Flavisolibacter tropicus: one gene and its partner. The protein of the gene in region 2 interacts with the protein of the main gene of each other region in a pairwise test. Links are inferred from orthologs where the notes say so. Each region holds a gene or a part of one and is shown on either strand. Other genes may lie near its edges.

Evidence for each region. Proteins that work in one complex are often made in the same cells at the same time.
Region 1: the proteins of ligA (region 2) and leuS interact in binary tests that used the Escherichia coli proteins (3 or more experiments, as listed by UniProt). The link is inferred for Flavisolibacter tropicus from one-to-one orthologs.

The regions. Positions count from the first base shown.
Region 1 is NZ_CP011390.1:4,539,281-4,547,454, reverse strand. The notes cover bases 2,917-6,285. They hold leuS (leucine--tRNA ligase), read right to left. Parts: upstream 5,892-6,285; coding sequence 3,117-5,891; downstream 2,917-3,116. Other genes in these bases: SY85_RS19425 (cell division protein FtsX), read left to right, coding at 6,267-6,285; SY85_RS19435 (TolB family protein), read left to right, coding at 2,917-3,033. In the rest of the region: SY85_RS19445 (hypothetical protein), read right to left, coding at 1-253; SY85_RS19440 (sterol desaturase family protein), read right to left, coding at 429-1,388; more of SY85_RS19435, read left to right, coding at 1,684-2,916; more of SY85_RS19425, read left to right, coding at 6,286-7,091; SY85_RS19420 (DUF3098 domain-containing protein), read left to right, coding at 7,208-7,486; SY85_RS19415 (undecaprenyl-diphosphate phosphatase), read left to right, coding at 7,505-8,174.
Region 2 is NZ_CP011390.1:4,181,266-4,189,030, forward strand. Bases 2,288-5,247 are described here. They hold ligA (NAD-dependent DNA ligase LigA), read right to left. Parts: upstream 4,832-5,247; coding sequence 2,744-4,831; downstream 2,288-2,743. Other genes in these bases: SY85_RS17845 (NUMOD4 domain-containing protein), read right to left, coding at 2,288-2,658. Also shown: SY85_RS17830 (hypothetical protein), read right to left, coding at 1-175; SY85_RS17835 (oxidoreductase), read right to left, coding at 307-1,161; SY85_RS17840 (DUF2461 domain-containing protein), read right to left, coding at 1,294-1,962; more of SY85_RS17845, read right to left, coding at 2,098-2,287; SY85_RS17855 (alpha-amylase family glycosyl hydrolase), read left to right, coding at 5,454-7,765. UniProt on the Escherichia coli protein: DNA ligase that catalyzes the formation of phosphodiester linkages between 5'-phosphoryl and 3'-hydroxyl groups in double-stranded DNA using NAD as a coenzyme and as the energy source for the reaction.

The sequences.
Region 1 (8,174 bases), 360 kb from region 2 along the record:
ACGACAACACCGACCAATGACTATTGCCAACATATTTATATACCTGGCCACAGCGGGATGCCGGCACTATTCTTATTAAACTTTGTTCAAGATCAAAACGGTGTGTATTGGCAATGGCGGAGAGTAGGTCATGGTTATGCTGCTCAACAATAATCTTTGTTTTGCTCTCACCAGACAGCCCATGCGCCTGCGCTTCATCTGAAAAGAAGAAGGATGCGATGAGGATTAATATGGAGAGAATGCCTTTACCCATTTTTGCAAAAATAGAGAATTCACCTTTTACGCTTTTGTGAAGGAATTGTCAACATAGTGAACGGGAGTACAGGTATTACCCTATTCTTGATGAGGATAAGGAATAGCAAGCTGTCTTCTTCACTTTTAACAGACTCTTTATTGATATCCCTAAATCTTGTATATGGAGAATACGGTTACGCCGACTTGGAATCCTCCGTAACCATAGTTACCAACGCATGTTCTTGTTGCGACTGCTGCCCTTTTTCCTTCGCTATATCAATAGGATCGCCAAATAGGTAGAACCATTTTTTACGCAAGCCTTTTGCTGCCTTTACATCTTTCCACATATCGGCAAACTCGTGAAAGTTGATGTAAATAGGATTTGACTTATGTTCTAGTTCATGAGTAAGTCCATATATCGGCTTTTCGTCTTCTTCCTGGTAGGTACCAAACATCCGGTCCCAAATAATGAAAGTAGGACCATAATTCTTATTGATATACTTCTCCTGCGAACCATGATGTACCCGGTGGTTAGACGGTGTAGCAAAAAGGTATTCAATAACAGGATGCAGCTTGCGGATATATTCAGTATGCACCCAGAACTGAAACAGGATAGCTACCTGTGTTACCAGGAAAAAGATGATTGGATGAAAGCCAATGAATACTACTGGCAAAAAGAAGATCAATTTGATCTGTTGCACCCAGCTTAACCGAAAGGATACGGTAAGGTTATAATTCTCGCTGCTATGGTGTACTACATGCGTGGCCCACCAAAAGCGTTGCTCATGCGAAATACGGTGTGCCCAATAACTACAAAGGTCAAAAAGTATATAACAGGGAATAAAACTCCACCAGCTAAAGTGCATGCGCCAGGGAAATAAATTATAGAGCGCTATATAACCATACAACAAGGTTAGCTTCAGGACTGTATTGATGGCCACATTACCAATACCTACGCAAATGGAACCAATTGTTTCTTTTTTATCGTATAACTTACGGTGTTGCCAACGCGAGATTACCCACTCCAGGAGTACAAAGAAAAACATAACCGGTGCGGCCCAGATAATAACATCTGGTACATTATCTTTTACCTTATCAATACCCGCGAAGGGAATTTTGGGAGCACCAAAAACATCTGCAAATAATAACATCATGCCTCCTTAACTTTTATATAACAGTTAGCAACAAAGCCGTACCAACAAATTCCAATTAATATGAAAGGTGAAGATGTAACTCTTGGTTAATAGTAATTACCTCTAATTTAAGGAAAAGTATGTAACCGACCTGACATCAGTTGGATTAATTAACAAAGTAGCCCTTTAAAGAAATCAGCACACTACTTATTTTCTCATCTCCGTATTTCACACCTTTTTTAAAGAACGCATCAAAAAAGATAGTTGTGAGATATGCCTATTTTTCTAAACAAGTACTTTGCATTCAAAATATCCTATGCGCTTTTTTCTTTTTCTTCTGGTATTGGCTTACAACTGCCAGGCACAAACGCTTACTTTCAACCTGGCTTTCCAACGGGCTGATAAAATCTTTGTTTTTGATGAAAAAGCCAATAAGGCCGTTTCAGTCATTCAGGGAAACGATGCCTGTCTTTCGCCCGATGGTTCCAAAATCGCCTATACCAGCAATACTACCGGCACTAGAAAAGTGGTGGCTTATTCGTTAGACACTAAAAAACACCTGACTATAAACGTAGGCAATCATACATCGTATGCACCGGTATGGTCGCCGGATGGCAACTACCTTGCCTTTCAAACATTTGTGGATGGTGTTTGGTATACGGGCTTATTCTCTTTTGTTGATCAAAGCTTTCGCCTGCTCACCCGTGCGCATGAAAGTTATGCACCAAGCTGGGCAGCAGATAGTAAGCGCATCCTTGTACAGGATATGAATAAACTCTATATCTATGAGCGCAACGGACAGCTGGTAAAAAACTATAACCTGGGCCCTATTACCAAGGATTATTCAACATCCAGTGACTCCAAATTTATCCTTACGCCAGACGAGCAATTCTTGCTGTTTACCGCCGATGCTTTTGACGCAGCAGGCATGCCAGTAGGAGCTGTATTTATGTACAACCTGAAAACAAGTGCCCTTACGCGTCTCTCCCCCAAAGGCATGAGCTGTACAGGCGACTTGTTTTTAAACAACCAGAACGAACTTTTCTTTTGTGGTTCTTATGATCATGAAAAGGAAGAGAATATCCACAAACTGGATCTCATTACTAAAAAGATGACTACTGTTATCCGTAATGGCCGCAACCCTAGCGCACGCTTGACTTCCAACGAAACAATAGCAGCAGCTACGGACACAGAAAACAACAATAAGTATCCGTCCTATGTGGGCACCTATGAATATATCAACAACTTTCCCTTTAATAAAAAGGGCATAAAAGAGAACCATTACATTGTACTTTGGAAAGAGGACGGACGTATTACCGGCTTGTACTTTGGCCCATCAACAGACTTTGAAGAAGCCACGGAGGAAGTTCCAGAAGGACACCCGCATATACCAGGGTTCTTTGTTACTAATATGCGAGATCTGGTTATTGATGATAACAAGATCTCGTTCGGTCTTACCGTAAGCGAAGCCGACCTCTTTACTAAACCGATCAGCCTTAAGATAACATCAACAGACGAGGCTAAAAGCGCAGGTTATAAGCATTGGAACTTTCAGATAGAAAGTCACACAAACAAGTATACCGGCCAATTCAAACTGGGTCAAACGTTGGTATTATGGGATGAAATAAAAGGCGCTGAAAGGGCCTTCCGAAAAATGGAGTACTAGCTTTGCCAAACCCAAGTATAAAAGAAGCGGCCCTACCTGATCAGGTAGGGCCGCTTCTTTATGAAATACTTGTTTAATAAGAACTACACCACCACATTCACCATCTTACCCTTCACAAAGATGAACTTCTTCAAAGGCTTGCCCTCCATCCACTTTTGTACGATCTCATTTGCCAGTACGATCTCCTGCACCTGATCTTGTGTAGCATTCAGATCAATAGTGATCTGTGTACGCATTTTACCATTAATAGACACTGGATAATCTTTTGTGCTCTCTACCAGGTACTGTGCTTCAAACTTCGGATAAGCTGCATCCAGTATCGTAGTTGTATTGCCCAATTGGTGCCACAGTTCTTCAGCAATATGCGGAGCATACGGTGTTAACAAGATCAACATTGGCTCCAACACCTCGCGCTTGTTACACTTCAAATCCTGCAACTCATTCACACAAACCATGAAGGCACTCACTGCTGTATTGAAAGAGAAACGTTCCGTATCTTCTTCAATCTTCTTAATGGTTTTATGCAACACCTTCCATTCTTCTGGCGTAGCCTTATCATTAGTTACCACCAGGCCATTTTCGTTGGCAAACAAGCGCCAGAGTTTTTTTAAGAAACGGTGTACGCCCTCAATACCCTTGGTATCCCAAGGCTTGCTCATTTCTACAGGACCGAGGAACATCTCGTACATACGGAAGGTATCGGCACCGTATTTTTCTACGATGTTATCGGGGTTCACGGTGTTCACCTTGCTCTTACTCATCTTCTCTACTTCCACACCGCAGATGTACTTACCGTCTTCCAAAATAAATTCCGCGTCTGCAAAATCAGGCTTCCACTTTTTAAAGGCGTCTACATCCAAATCTACGCCGTCCACCATATTTACGTCCACATGCAGGTCATCGGTTTCATATTGGTCCTTTAGTCCTGCAGATACATATTTATTAGTACCTCTTACACGATATACAAAACGGGATGAACCTTGGATCATGCCTTGGTTCAGCAACTTCTTATACGGCTCGTCAAACGTGATAAAGCCAAGATCATACATGGCCTTTACCCACATCCGGCTATATAACAAGTGCCCTACGGCATGCTCAGTACCACCTACATAAAGGTCTACCTGGTTCCAGTAAGCGCTGATGTTTTTATCGGAAAACGTTGCTTCATTGTGCGGGTCCATATAACGCAGGAAGTACCATGAGGATCCGGCATAGCCCGGCATGGTGTTCGTTTCCAGCTGTTGTGCGGTCCATTCGGGTATGTTAGCCAGCGGGCCTTCACCCTCTGGTCCTGGCTTGTAGCTTTCCACATGTGGCAGTTCTAGAGGCAGCTCGCTTTCATCCAGCGGATAGGCTACACCATCGATCCATTTGATGGGGAAGGGCTCACCCCAGTAGCGCTGGCGACTAAACGCCGCATCCCGGATCTTGAAATTGACCTTACGTTTACCAATTCCCATTTCCTCCAGCTTGCTAATTACTTTTTCCGTGGCTTCTTTATACGTCAGGCCATCCAAAAACGCACTCTGGTGCAGCACCAGGTCTTTAGACGTTACCGCATCTTCGCCTGTATACGCTTCACCAAAGATGTTGGTGATAGGTATATTAAAATATTGGGCAAACTTATGATCACGCTCATCACCGCTAGGCACGGCCATAATAGCACCAGTACCATAGCCTGCTAATACGTATTCTGATATCCAAATGGGAATTTCTCGACCAGAGAATGGGTGTACGGCATACGCACCAGTAAATACACCACTGATCTTTTTCTCCGCCATCCGCTCGCGCTCGCTGCGACTCTTTACATAGGCAATGTATTCTTCCACAGCCGCTTTTTGTTCTGCAGAAGCTATCTGCTCTACCAGTTCATGCTCAGGCGCCACCACCATAAAGTCCACACCAAAGATGGTGTCAGGCCTAGTAGTGTATACGTCAATGGTGAATGGTGAGTTGTGAATAGAGAAAGTGATCTCAGCGCCGCTAGACTTTCCAATCCAGTTGCTTTGCATTTCCTTCATGGCCTCGCTGAAGTCTACACGCTGCAAGCCTTCCAACAGGCGATCGCCATATTCCGTGATCCGTAGGTACCACTGGCGCAGCTTTTTCTTTACTACCGGGTAGCCACCACGCTCACTCACACCGTTTACCACTTCATCGTTGGCCAGTACCGTCCCCAGGGCCTCGCACCAGTTTACTTCACCGTAGCCGCAATAAGCCACGCGGTACTCCATCAGGATGGTCTGCTTTGTTTTTTCATCAAAGCCTTTCCAGTCTGCGGCAGTGAAGTTGCAGGTTTGAGATTTGAAATTGGGAATTTGAAATTGGGTATCGGGAATTGGATGATTTGTATTCCCTTCCGCTTCAAATACCTTGATCAGGCCGTCGATAGGCTCTGTTTTGTTGGCCTTCCTGTTATACCAGCTTTTGAACAGTTGCAGGAAGATCCACTGGGTCCATTTATAGTATTTTGGATCCGAAGTGTTCACTTCCCGACTCCAGTCGAAGCAAAAGCCGATCTTATCCAGCTGGCCGCGGAAGGTTTTAATATTCTTAGCGGTACTTACGGCCGGGTGCACGCCATGCTCAATAGCGTATTGCTCGGCGGGCAGGCCAAAGGCATCGTAGCCCATAGGATGCAGCACATTAAAGCCTTTTAAGCGCTTATAACGGGCAAATATATCAGAGGCTATATATCCTAAAGGGTGACCTACGTGCAGTCCCGCCCCACTGGGGTAAGGGAACATATCCAGTACGTAATACTTTGGCTTATCAGATGTGTTGGGCACCTGATACACCTTACTCTCGGTCCACTGTTGCTGCCATCTTTTCTCTATCGCTCTGAAATTATACTCCATCAGGATATTTGGTTTCTGTTTAAGTTGTCATTGTAAGACGAGAAGCTGGGGTTAACTAGTTGACAAGTTAATAAGTTGAAAAGGCAATGTGGTTAACATGTTGACTGCGTTCATAATAGAATGGGCTCATTCTTTACGATTTCCCTTGTCAACTTGTCAACCTTTCAACTTGTCAACTCCTTCCGCAATATTCCCTGGCCAATCTCCGTTCAAGGCAAAAATAATCATAAACAGCCTTAGAGAATTGGCAAAGCTTTAATAAGCGGTATGCCGGGTTTAGGCTCAAAGGGTTATTTTTGTTTCCTCCTTATAAAAACAGATAGCATGGCGCAAATCGGTAGAGCAGGTTCCAAGCGTGGAAAACCTTCGTACTTTATGTCAATTTTGGGTGTCACCCTTGTCCTTTTCCTCCTGGGAATCATTGGCTGGCTGGTGATCAACGCCAACAAACTGGGCCAGTATTTCAGGGAAAGCGTGGAAGTACGTGCTTATTTAAGAAGCAGCGATGTCACTTCGCAAGACAGTACGGCTATCGTAAACTATATAGCGCAACAACCCTATGTACGTCAATATACGTATGTAACCAAGGAGGCCGCCAAGAAACAGTACCTGGAAGATGGTAATCAGGACTGGGCCGGCGTACTGGACGAAAACCCACTGCCTAACAGCATCAACTTTAAGTTGAAAAACGAATATGTACAGAGCGACACGTTGGCGAATATTGAAAAAACCATCGAGGCCAACCCGCTGATCTCCGATGTTCAATACCCTAAAGAGTTGGTAACCAACCTGAATAAGAACATCAACCGCATTAGCCTGATCCTATTGGTGCTGGCCGTTATTTTAGCCGTGGTAGTGATCATACTGATCGACAACACCATTCGCCTGGCTATGTTCTCTAACCGCTTCCTGATCAAAACCATGCAAATGGTGGGTGCTACCCGTATGTTCATTGCTAAGCCGCTCAATGTACGAGCCATCGTCAACGGGGCTATTAGTGCTACCATTGCCATTATATTGGTGTATTGCTTAACCCTGGCAGCAGAAAGCTTTCTGCCGGAATTAAGGGCCCTGAACGATACCAAGACGCTGATCCTTTTATTCATTGCCTTATTAATTATAGGTATCGCCATTACCCTCTTCAGCACCTACCGCAGCGTACGTAAATACCTGCGTATGAAGCTGGACGAACTGTATTAGTGAATGGTGAGTGGTGAGTAGTTAGTGGGGCAAACGACTCCTAACTCACCACTCACCATTGACCACTCACGATTCATTACTCATTTTCTACTTATCTTGCCCCTTTAAGTTTTGTCATGAAAAGTCAAAGAACCACGGCTACACCCGCAAAAGATACAACACCAAACAGGTCTATTGCCCTATTTGATAAGCAAAACCTGGTATGGATGCTGGGCGGCATTGCCATTATGATCATTGGATTCCTGCTAATGGCTGGTGGCCGCAGCGACAACCCCAATGTGTTTGATCCAAATGAGGTATACAGCGCACGCCGTATTACCGTAGCACCGATTGTTATCCTGATCGGATTGGTAGTTCTAATTGTGGCAATCTTCCGCCACCCTAAAAATAAATAACGCTTTAGTTTTTCAGTAATGGGTTTTTTTGAAGCCATCATTATAGCCATTGTAGAAGGGCTAACCGAGTTTTTGCCTATTTCCTCAACCGGGCATATGATCATTACCAGTTCCTTACTGGGTATAGAATCGAACGAGTTTACCAAGCTGTTTGAAGTAGCCATTCAATTGGGTGCTATCATGGCGGTAGTGGTATTGTACTGGAAAAAATTCTTCCAGTTCAATAAACCAGAATTCTACGCCAAGCTTTTTGTGGGAATGCTGCCACTGATCGTGGGCTTTTTGTTTAATGATGTTATTGAAGCCTTACTGGAAAGCGTGCTCACCGTGGCCATTACTTTATTAGTAGGTGGTGTTGTACTGCTTTATGTAGACAAATGGTTCAAGCAACCGGTCAAGCAATCGCCTGATCTTTTTGCTACAGAATTGACTCCAGGCGAATTCATTGAAGCCGACGAGAAACTGACATACAAAAAAGCTTTTATCATTGGCTGGTGGCAGATCCTGGCTATGATACCGGGTGTAAGCCGCAGTGCAGCTTCTATTATTGGCGGTATGCAGCAACGCCTGTCGCGCAACTTTGCAGCCGAATTCTCTTTCTTCCTGGCGGTACCTACCATGTTTGCTGCAGCGGCCTACTCGCTGTTCTTAAAAAAATGGCATACCGACGGTACTACTGTACACAAGG
Region 2 (7,765 bases):
GAAATTCTCCTAAAGTATAGGGGCGTATTTCTTTAAGCTTACGGTTGAAGTTTTCAATAGACAACGAGTGACTACTTTTCACTAACTCAATACGATCATAAGAACAAGGCAACATTTGCTCATCAATGAAATGCTGTATGTTTTCGCTTTTAGGAAGAATTTCATTTAAATCCATAGTACGGATATATGTTTTGTAATCTGATACATAAAAAAGTAAAAGCTGGTATCAACTGCCAAGCATTTTCTATGTATGTAAGAGAAAGTACGGAGGGATTATCCTTGTCAACTTTTCAACTAGTTAACTTTTCAACTCTTATGAGCCCCTGTTTCAGAAAAAATGACCGATGCCGCCACCGCTTCATTCGCTTCCAGATCCTTTTGTACGGACTGAAGTTTGGCCTTAATTCCAGCCAATGCTAATTGGCCCAGCGGCAAACGTAAGGACTCATTATCGCTATAAACAAAGTCTACAATGGCTCGAGCGCCTTTAACCGGATCGCCTTCTTGTTTGCCATTGGCCTCCTGTATATACTTGTACATAGTTCCTACTGGAGTATGCTGGTAGTCTTCCAGTCTTTTTTGCGGCATTTTAATAGAGGTGCCGGCAAATTGGGTGCGGAAGGGGCCTGGCTCTACTATGGTGACACGGATATTGAAAGGAGCTACTTCCTGCGCCAGGGCTTCACTAAAACCTTCCAGTGCAAACTTGCTGGCGTTATAAATACCAAAACCTCCCAGTGCCCGGATGCCAGACACGGAAGAGAGTTGCACAATATGGCCACTTCTTTTCTCCCGCATTATCGGTAGCACTTCTTTGGTTACGGCTACAGTGCCAAAGAAGTTGGTTTCCATTTGCTGGCGTATTTCTTCCAAACTAAACTCTTCAATGGCACCAACAGTACCATAGCCGGCATTATTAACTAATACATCAATAGAACCAAAATGTGTATAGGCCCTGGCTACTACGGCCTTGATCTTGTCTGTTGCTGTTACATCTAAGACAAGCCCAATACCTCGTTCCGGGTGTTGATTATTAAATGCAATGGCCTGTTCTTCGCTGCGAAACGTAGCTGCGACCATATCTCCTTTATCAATAATTGCCTGTGCAAGAGCCTCTCCCAAACCACTGGAAGCGCCTGTTAAGAACCAAACCTTTGCCATATAGTTTGTTTTAATTTGTTTTTATGAATATGGGGCGTATTAAGTTGACAGCTGATCGTTGACAGAGGAACTTCCTGTCATCTGCCCACTAGCAGCCGTCATCTGATACGTACTGAATAGATTAAAAGGTTTTTAATCCGTTATTGCTCTGTTGATAAACTGTAGTAATGGTTGCAGGGCCTCAAAAGCAGCTACTGTTTTTTTGTGCAATGAAGCGGTGAAGAGTTCTTCGTCGGTTATGGATGTTTCGGCAATAAAGCTTTTTAGTTTTAAATATTCAATAGCAGGGTTATCTTTTTCATAGCCTTTCGGTACAGTAGATAAGCGTATCTCATCGGCTGAATACACATCCCCAAAGTTCTTCTGAAAGGTCTTGGCTTTTATGATAGCTTGAAACTCATCCCAGTTATAATCGATCTCCTGGCGTACAGCTTTTAATGCAGGGGCTTCGGGCATCCACAGGCCACCTCCTACAAAGCTGCTACCGGGCTCCAGGTGAAAATAATAGCCTGCCAGTCCCGACTTGCGGCCGCCTGTTTTAATACTAGCACCAAAGTTGGTCTTGTAAGGCGTTTTGTCGTTAGAGAAGCGGATGTCGCGGTTGATGCGGAACATACAATTCCGGGCTATAGTGCCTGTAATAGACGGGTCGCTTTGTTGCAAGCGGTCAATGACCAATTGAATAAAATTCTGAAAGTCTATACGCGCGGCTTCATACTGCGCGCGGTGTGCATCAAACCAAGGTTTGTTATTATTCTTCTTGAGCTGTTTTAAAAAGGTAAGGGTCTGTGGTTCAAGCATAATAGAACTAAGGTTAACTTGATTGATGAGGATTATTGGGAAATATAGAATGAGGCATGTCTTAAAATCATAAGAAGGATTAGGAGGTGATAAGCATTCTCCTCCTAATCCTTCTTAATCCTAAAAATCGTGGTTCTATACTCTTGACCAGTTCTCGCCGCTTTTAATGCGGTATAAGGTCATTTCACTTACAGCATATTTGTCGGCAATCTGCTTAATAGTCAAACGACGGTTCTTATTGTTCAGCTGGTCTTTGATTCTTCGTACTTGCGTAGCGGTTAGTTTCAAGCCTACTGTGCGGTTAGCTTGCTTTTCTTTGTAAGCAATCTTAGCCGGGCTGCCTTGTTGATGTTCAATCATCTCATCCAATGTAGCCCACTGCAGGTTCTTGATGTTATTGTCGAGCTTGTCGTGGTTCTTGTGGATCACGAACTTGTACTTGGGCGATGTCCTTTTCAGGAACAAACGGGCCAGCTCGCGGTGGATGTACAAGGTGCCCTTATTACCGGGACGGTGTAAATTTAGCGTACGGTAGCCCGTTGTAATAGAGCCGTTTAGTAGCTTACCGTCTTTTAAAATATCTTCTTTATAAGAGGCGATACGTCCGTGTGAGGAAACAGCATAACGGTTGCGTAACGCACCACTGCCGCTAAAAACAAGTGGTTTCCACACTTCGCCGGGTTGTTTATTTATCATACTAATCAATTGAAATGGAGAATAGATGGAGCTTACCAGTTAGAATTCTACTCCTAAGTTAAAACGTTTCCAAACAATTTCTTATCTAAACTTTGCCAATCATCCTCAAAAATTGATCTTCCGTAATTATTTTGATTGAAGTAATCTTCTTTGCCTTCTCTAACTTGCTTCCAGCGTCCTCTCCAACCACTAAATAATTGAGCTTGCTGCTTACGCCAGACACGATCTTTCCGCCATTCTCTTCTACTAACGCTTCAGCCTCACTGCGTTTTAATTTGACCATTGAACCAGTGAACAAAAACGTTTGTCCTTCCAGGTTGCCACCATTGCCAAAATCCTTCTTGGCATTTACTAACTGCAGACCTAAACCTTCCAGTTCCTGCAACATTTTAATGTTGTCATCGTTCTGGAAAAAGGTAAATACACTGTTAGCAACCTTGGGGCCTACGTCTTCTAAATTCATCAGGTCAGCCTCTGTAAAGCGCTGTAGGTCAAGCAGATGGTTCACTGCATGCGCTAAGGTTTTAGCCATCGTTTCACCTACATGGCGCACGCCCAGGGCAAACATCAATCGGTGTAAAGGTTGATTCTTGGAGTTGGCAATTGCTGTTTGCAGATTAGTAATTGATTTGGGACCAAAGCCTTCAAGGGTTCCTATTTTCTCATAGTCCAGCTGGTAAATCTGTGGTATGGTGCACAACAGTCCCAGATTATAAAACTTCTCAATATTAGCTTCACCCAAGCCACGAATGTCCATAGCATCTTTTGAGGCAAAATGGAAGAGGCGCTCTAGCACCTGGGCTGAACAGTTGATGTTTGTACAACGCCAGGCCGCTTCTTCCTCCGCACGGTATAACTCATCACCACAAGCTGGACAGTTACGGGGAAACTGAATGACTTGTTCATTACCGGTGCGTAACTCATGCATGGATTTAACAATATAAGGTATCACATCGCCAGCCCGCTCTACTAATACGGTATCGCCTATACGAAGATCCTTATCACGGATATTGTCTTCGTTAAATAAGGAAATAGAAGAAACGGTAACACCACCTATAGCTACCGGTTCTATCTTGGCTACAGGGCCAATATTACCAGTTCTACCTACCTGATATTCTACTCTAAGAAGTTTGCTGGTGGCCTGACGAGCTTTGAACTTGTAGGCTATGGCCCAGCGAGGGTGGTGGGTGGTCATACCCATTTTATCCTGTAGGTCAAAGCGGTTAACCTTGATCACCATGCCATCTATTTCATAAGGCAGATCATCACGGTGTGCTTCAAACTCGGTACAATAATCGATTACAGCTTGTATGCCGTTGAATACCTTCTTTTCTTTATTGGGACTGCGGAAACCCAGGTTCCACAGCATCTCCAATGTTTCGGAGTGCGTATGAGGTCCTTCATGTCCCGGTAGGATAGAGAAGTAACCCAGGCTATATGTAAAAGCTTCCAACTTACGACGGCCCACTTCCAAAGGGTCTTTAATACGTAAGGTACCAGACGCTGCATTACGTGGATTGGCTAATGGCTGTCCACCAGCTTCTACTACAGCTTCATTAAACTTGGCAAAATTGTTCTTGTTGATCAGTACCTCTCCGCGGATCTCTACGGTGTCTAAACCATAAGTAGCAAAGTGCGCACTTAAGGGAATGGTGCGGATCTGGCGAATGTTGGGTGTAATATCATCCCCATATACGCCATCACCGCGTGTGGCGCCACGAACCAGCCGGTCGTCTTCATATAGGAGTGATATAGAGGCTCCGTCAAACTTGGGCTCTACACAATATTCAATGACCGACTCACCAGTTAGTTCCCGTGCTTTACGGTCAAAGTCTAACAGGTCATCACTGTTATAAGAGTTGTCTAACGACAGCATGGGTACCAAATGTTGCACCGTTGGAAACTCCTTGGTCAATCCCTTACCCACACGCTGAGTGGGTGAATCGGAAGTGATCAGGTCGGGGTTTTCGGTTTCCAGCTTTTCCAAACTTTTGTACAGGGTATCGTACTCAAAGTCAGAGACCAGCGGGTCGTTTTGTATATAATAGCGGTACTCATGAAAACGGAGTACTTCACGCAGGGTATTGATAGCAGAGGGAGTAATGCCTTCTGCTTTGGCAGTTTTTAGTAGGGCTACTGTGTGCTGTTGTAATTCTTTTACGCGGTCTGTCATACGCCCTAAAAGTAGTACGATTTGGGATTTAAGATTTCAGATTTGAAGATTTCTGGATGGCGTTTCACGCAGAGCACACCGTGGCGCCACTGAGGAGGGGTTTTGCAAAGAGCTAAAGAGAAAAAGAGGATCACAGATTAGCAGAGTTTATAATAGATGAAAAGGAAATGTTAGGACAGAAGCCTTCTGTGCGCAGGTGCCCCTTTAGAGGTTGGGGGCGCGCATGGGGGAGTATACAGCCCCTGCTTTATCCTTCCTCTATCCCTAGTCTCTTGTGCCTCTCTTGTACCTCTTCTGTACCTAATCTGTACCTCTTCTGTAGGTAAGTCCGTACCAACTGCACAGATAAAGCCCTCTACCTGCCTTCCACATTCACTACTCCTCCTATTCTACTCCTATATACATTCACTATGGACTCCATACTCATTACTCATTACTCACCACTCACCAATGACTTTTCTCCCGTGGACTGTCGTCTGTCAACCCTGAACTCTCTCTCGGCTGTTTGGCTTGCAGCGTGCAGCTTTCTCCCAGCCTTCCCTCAAAAGAAAGTTGGAAAAAAATAAGCCGGCACAATGTGTTTTCAGTACATATTGTATCTTTAGCCAATTATTCGCTTGCTATGAAGAGAATGCTGCTGCTTATAAGCACCATGGCCCTATCTATGTGCTTACGTGCCCAACTGCTGACCTATACCCCCCTGTTCCCTGCAGAAAATGACGCTGCTCAAAACCTCGTTATAACCGTGGATGCCAATAAGGGAAACAAAGGATTATTGAATTATACCCCCAATAACGATGTCTATGTACACTTAGGGGTGATTACCAATCTCAGCACAACAGCTAACGATTGGAAGTATGTGAAGTTCAGCCAAAATTTCAACCAGCCCAACGCATCCCTGCAAGCCACTTACATCGGTAATAATAAATGGACGTTTACCATCAACGGTAGCTTGAAAAGCTATTTTGGTGTGCCGGCGGCAGAAACCATCCGCAAAATTGCCATTCTGTTCCGTACGGGCAATGGTTCTAAAAAACAGGCTAATGCCGATAACAGCGACATGTACATTCCGGTATATAACGCTGATTTAGCCGTGCAACTGCTGGAGCCGGCTATGCAACCTCTATTCAATCCACAACCGGAAACCCAAACCATTCCGGTGGGTGCGTATACATTTAAAGTAGCAGTGAATAAACCTTCCAGCGTAACACTGAACGCTGGTAATGGCACAGTGCAAACGCTATCGGTTACTAACGAGCAAACCTTTACCGTTAACTATGTTACGGCTGGTTTGTACCAGGTACAAGTAACGGCTAACGATGGTACACAAACCGCTACTACTAATCTGCAGTTAACGGTGGGTAGCGTAACCTCGCCAGTGGCCGATCTGCCTGCTGGTGTTAAGGATGGTATTAACTATGATGCAAGCGGCACCGCTGCCACATTGGTGTTGCATGCCCCGGGAAAAAACATTGTCAGTCTGATTGGTGATTTCAATAACTGGACACCCAGCAACAACTACATCATGAATAAAACACCCGATGGCAAGAAGTTTTGGCTACGACTGGAGGGACTTACTGCAGGTACTGAATACGGCTTTCAATACCAGGTAGATAATGCCTTAAAGATTGCCGATCCTTATGCAGAAAAGATACTGGATCCAAATAACGATGGTTTTATTTCTGCTACTACTTATCCTAATCTGAAAGCCTATCCAACTGGCAAAACAACCGGAATGGTTAGTGTACTTCAGCCCGGTGCACCAGCGTATAATTGGAGTGTTACTAACTTCTCTCGGCCGGATAAACGCGGCTTGGTGATCTATGAAGTGTTGGTGCGTGATTTTATTGCCAACCACGACTGGAAAACACTTTCCGACACCCTAAGCTATTTCAAACGCCTTGGTATAAACGCTATTGAGTTGATGCCGGTAAATGAGTTTGAAGGCAACCTTAGCTGGGGCTACAATGGTTTCCAATACTTTGCTCCTGATAAATACTATGGTCCGGCCAATCAGCTCAAGGCCTTTATTGATAAGTGCCACCAAAACGGCATTGCTGTTATCATGGATATGGTGTTGAACCATACCTATGGTCCTTCACCGTTAGCCCAGTTGTATTGGGATGCAGCTAACAACCGTCCTGCCAGTAATAATCCCTGGTACAACACAGTACAGCCACACGCCTTTGGCTTTGGTGAAGACTTTAATCATGAAAGCGCCGATACCAAATACTTCTTTGGCCGCGTGTTGCAACACTGGCTCACCGAATATAAAATAGATGGCTACCGCCTGGATTTTACCAAGGGACTTACACAAAAGGTTTCTACCAGTGACGCAGACATGTCTGCCTACGACGCTAGCCGGGTGGCTATATTGAATGGTTATGCCAATGCCGTAAAAGCAGTAGCTCCCGATGCCTATATGATATTGGAGCACCTAACGGCTAACACAGAAGAAAAGCAGCTGGCCGATAATGGCTTCCTGCTTTGGGGTAATTTAAACGATAGCTACATGCAGGCAGCTATGGGCTACCGCGACCGCTGGAATTTTGATTGGGGTATCCACAGCGTACGTGGTTGGACACAACCGCACCTCGTTACCTATATGGAAAGTCACGATGAAGAGCGTGTAACGTATAAGAGTATCAAATATGGGAATGCTGTTAGTGGCTATTCCATTAAGGATACAGCTACTGCCTTAAAACGCATGGAGTTGGATGCTGCCTTTCTGTTAACCATCCCCGGTCCTAAGATGATCTGGCAGTTTGGCGAGCTGGGTTACGACTTCTCCCGTTGTTACTTATCCAGCAATAACGATGAAAGCGGCAACTGTGATAAAAAATTAGATCCCAAGCCCATTCGCTGGGATTATAAAAACGAGCCTCGTCGCCAAAGCGTATATAATATATATAGTGGTTTAAATGCCCTGCGCTT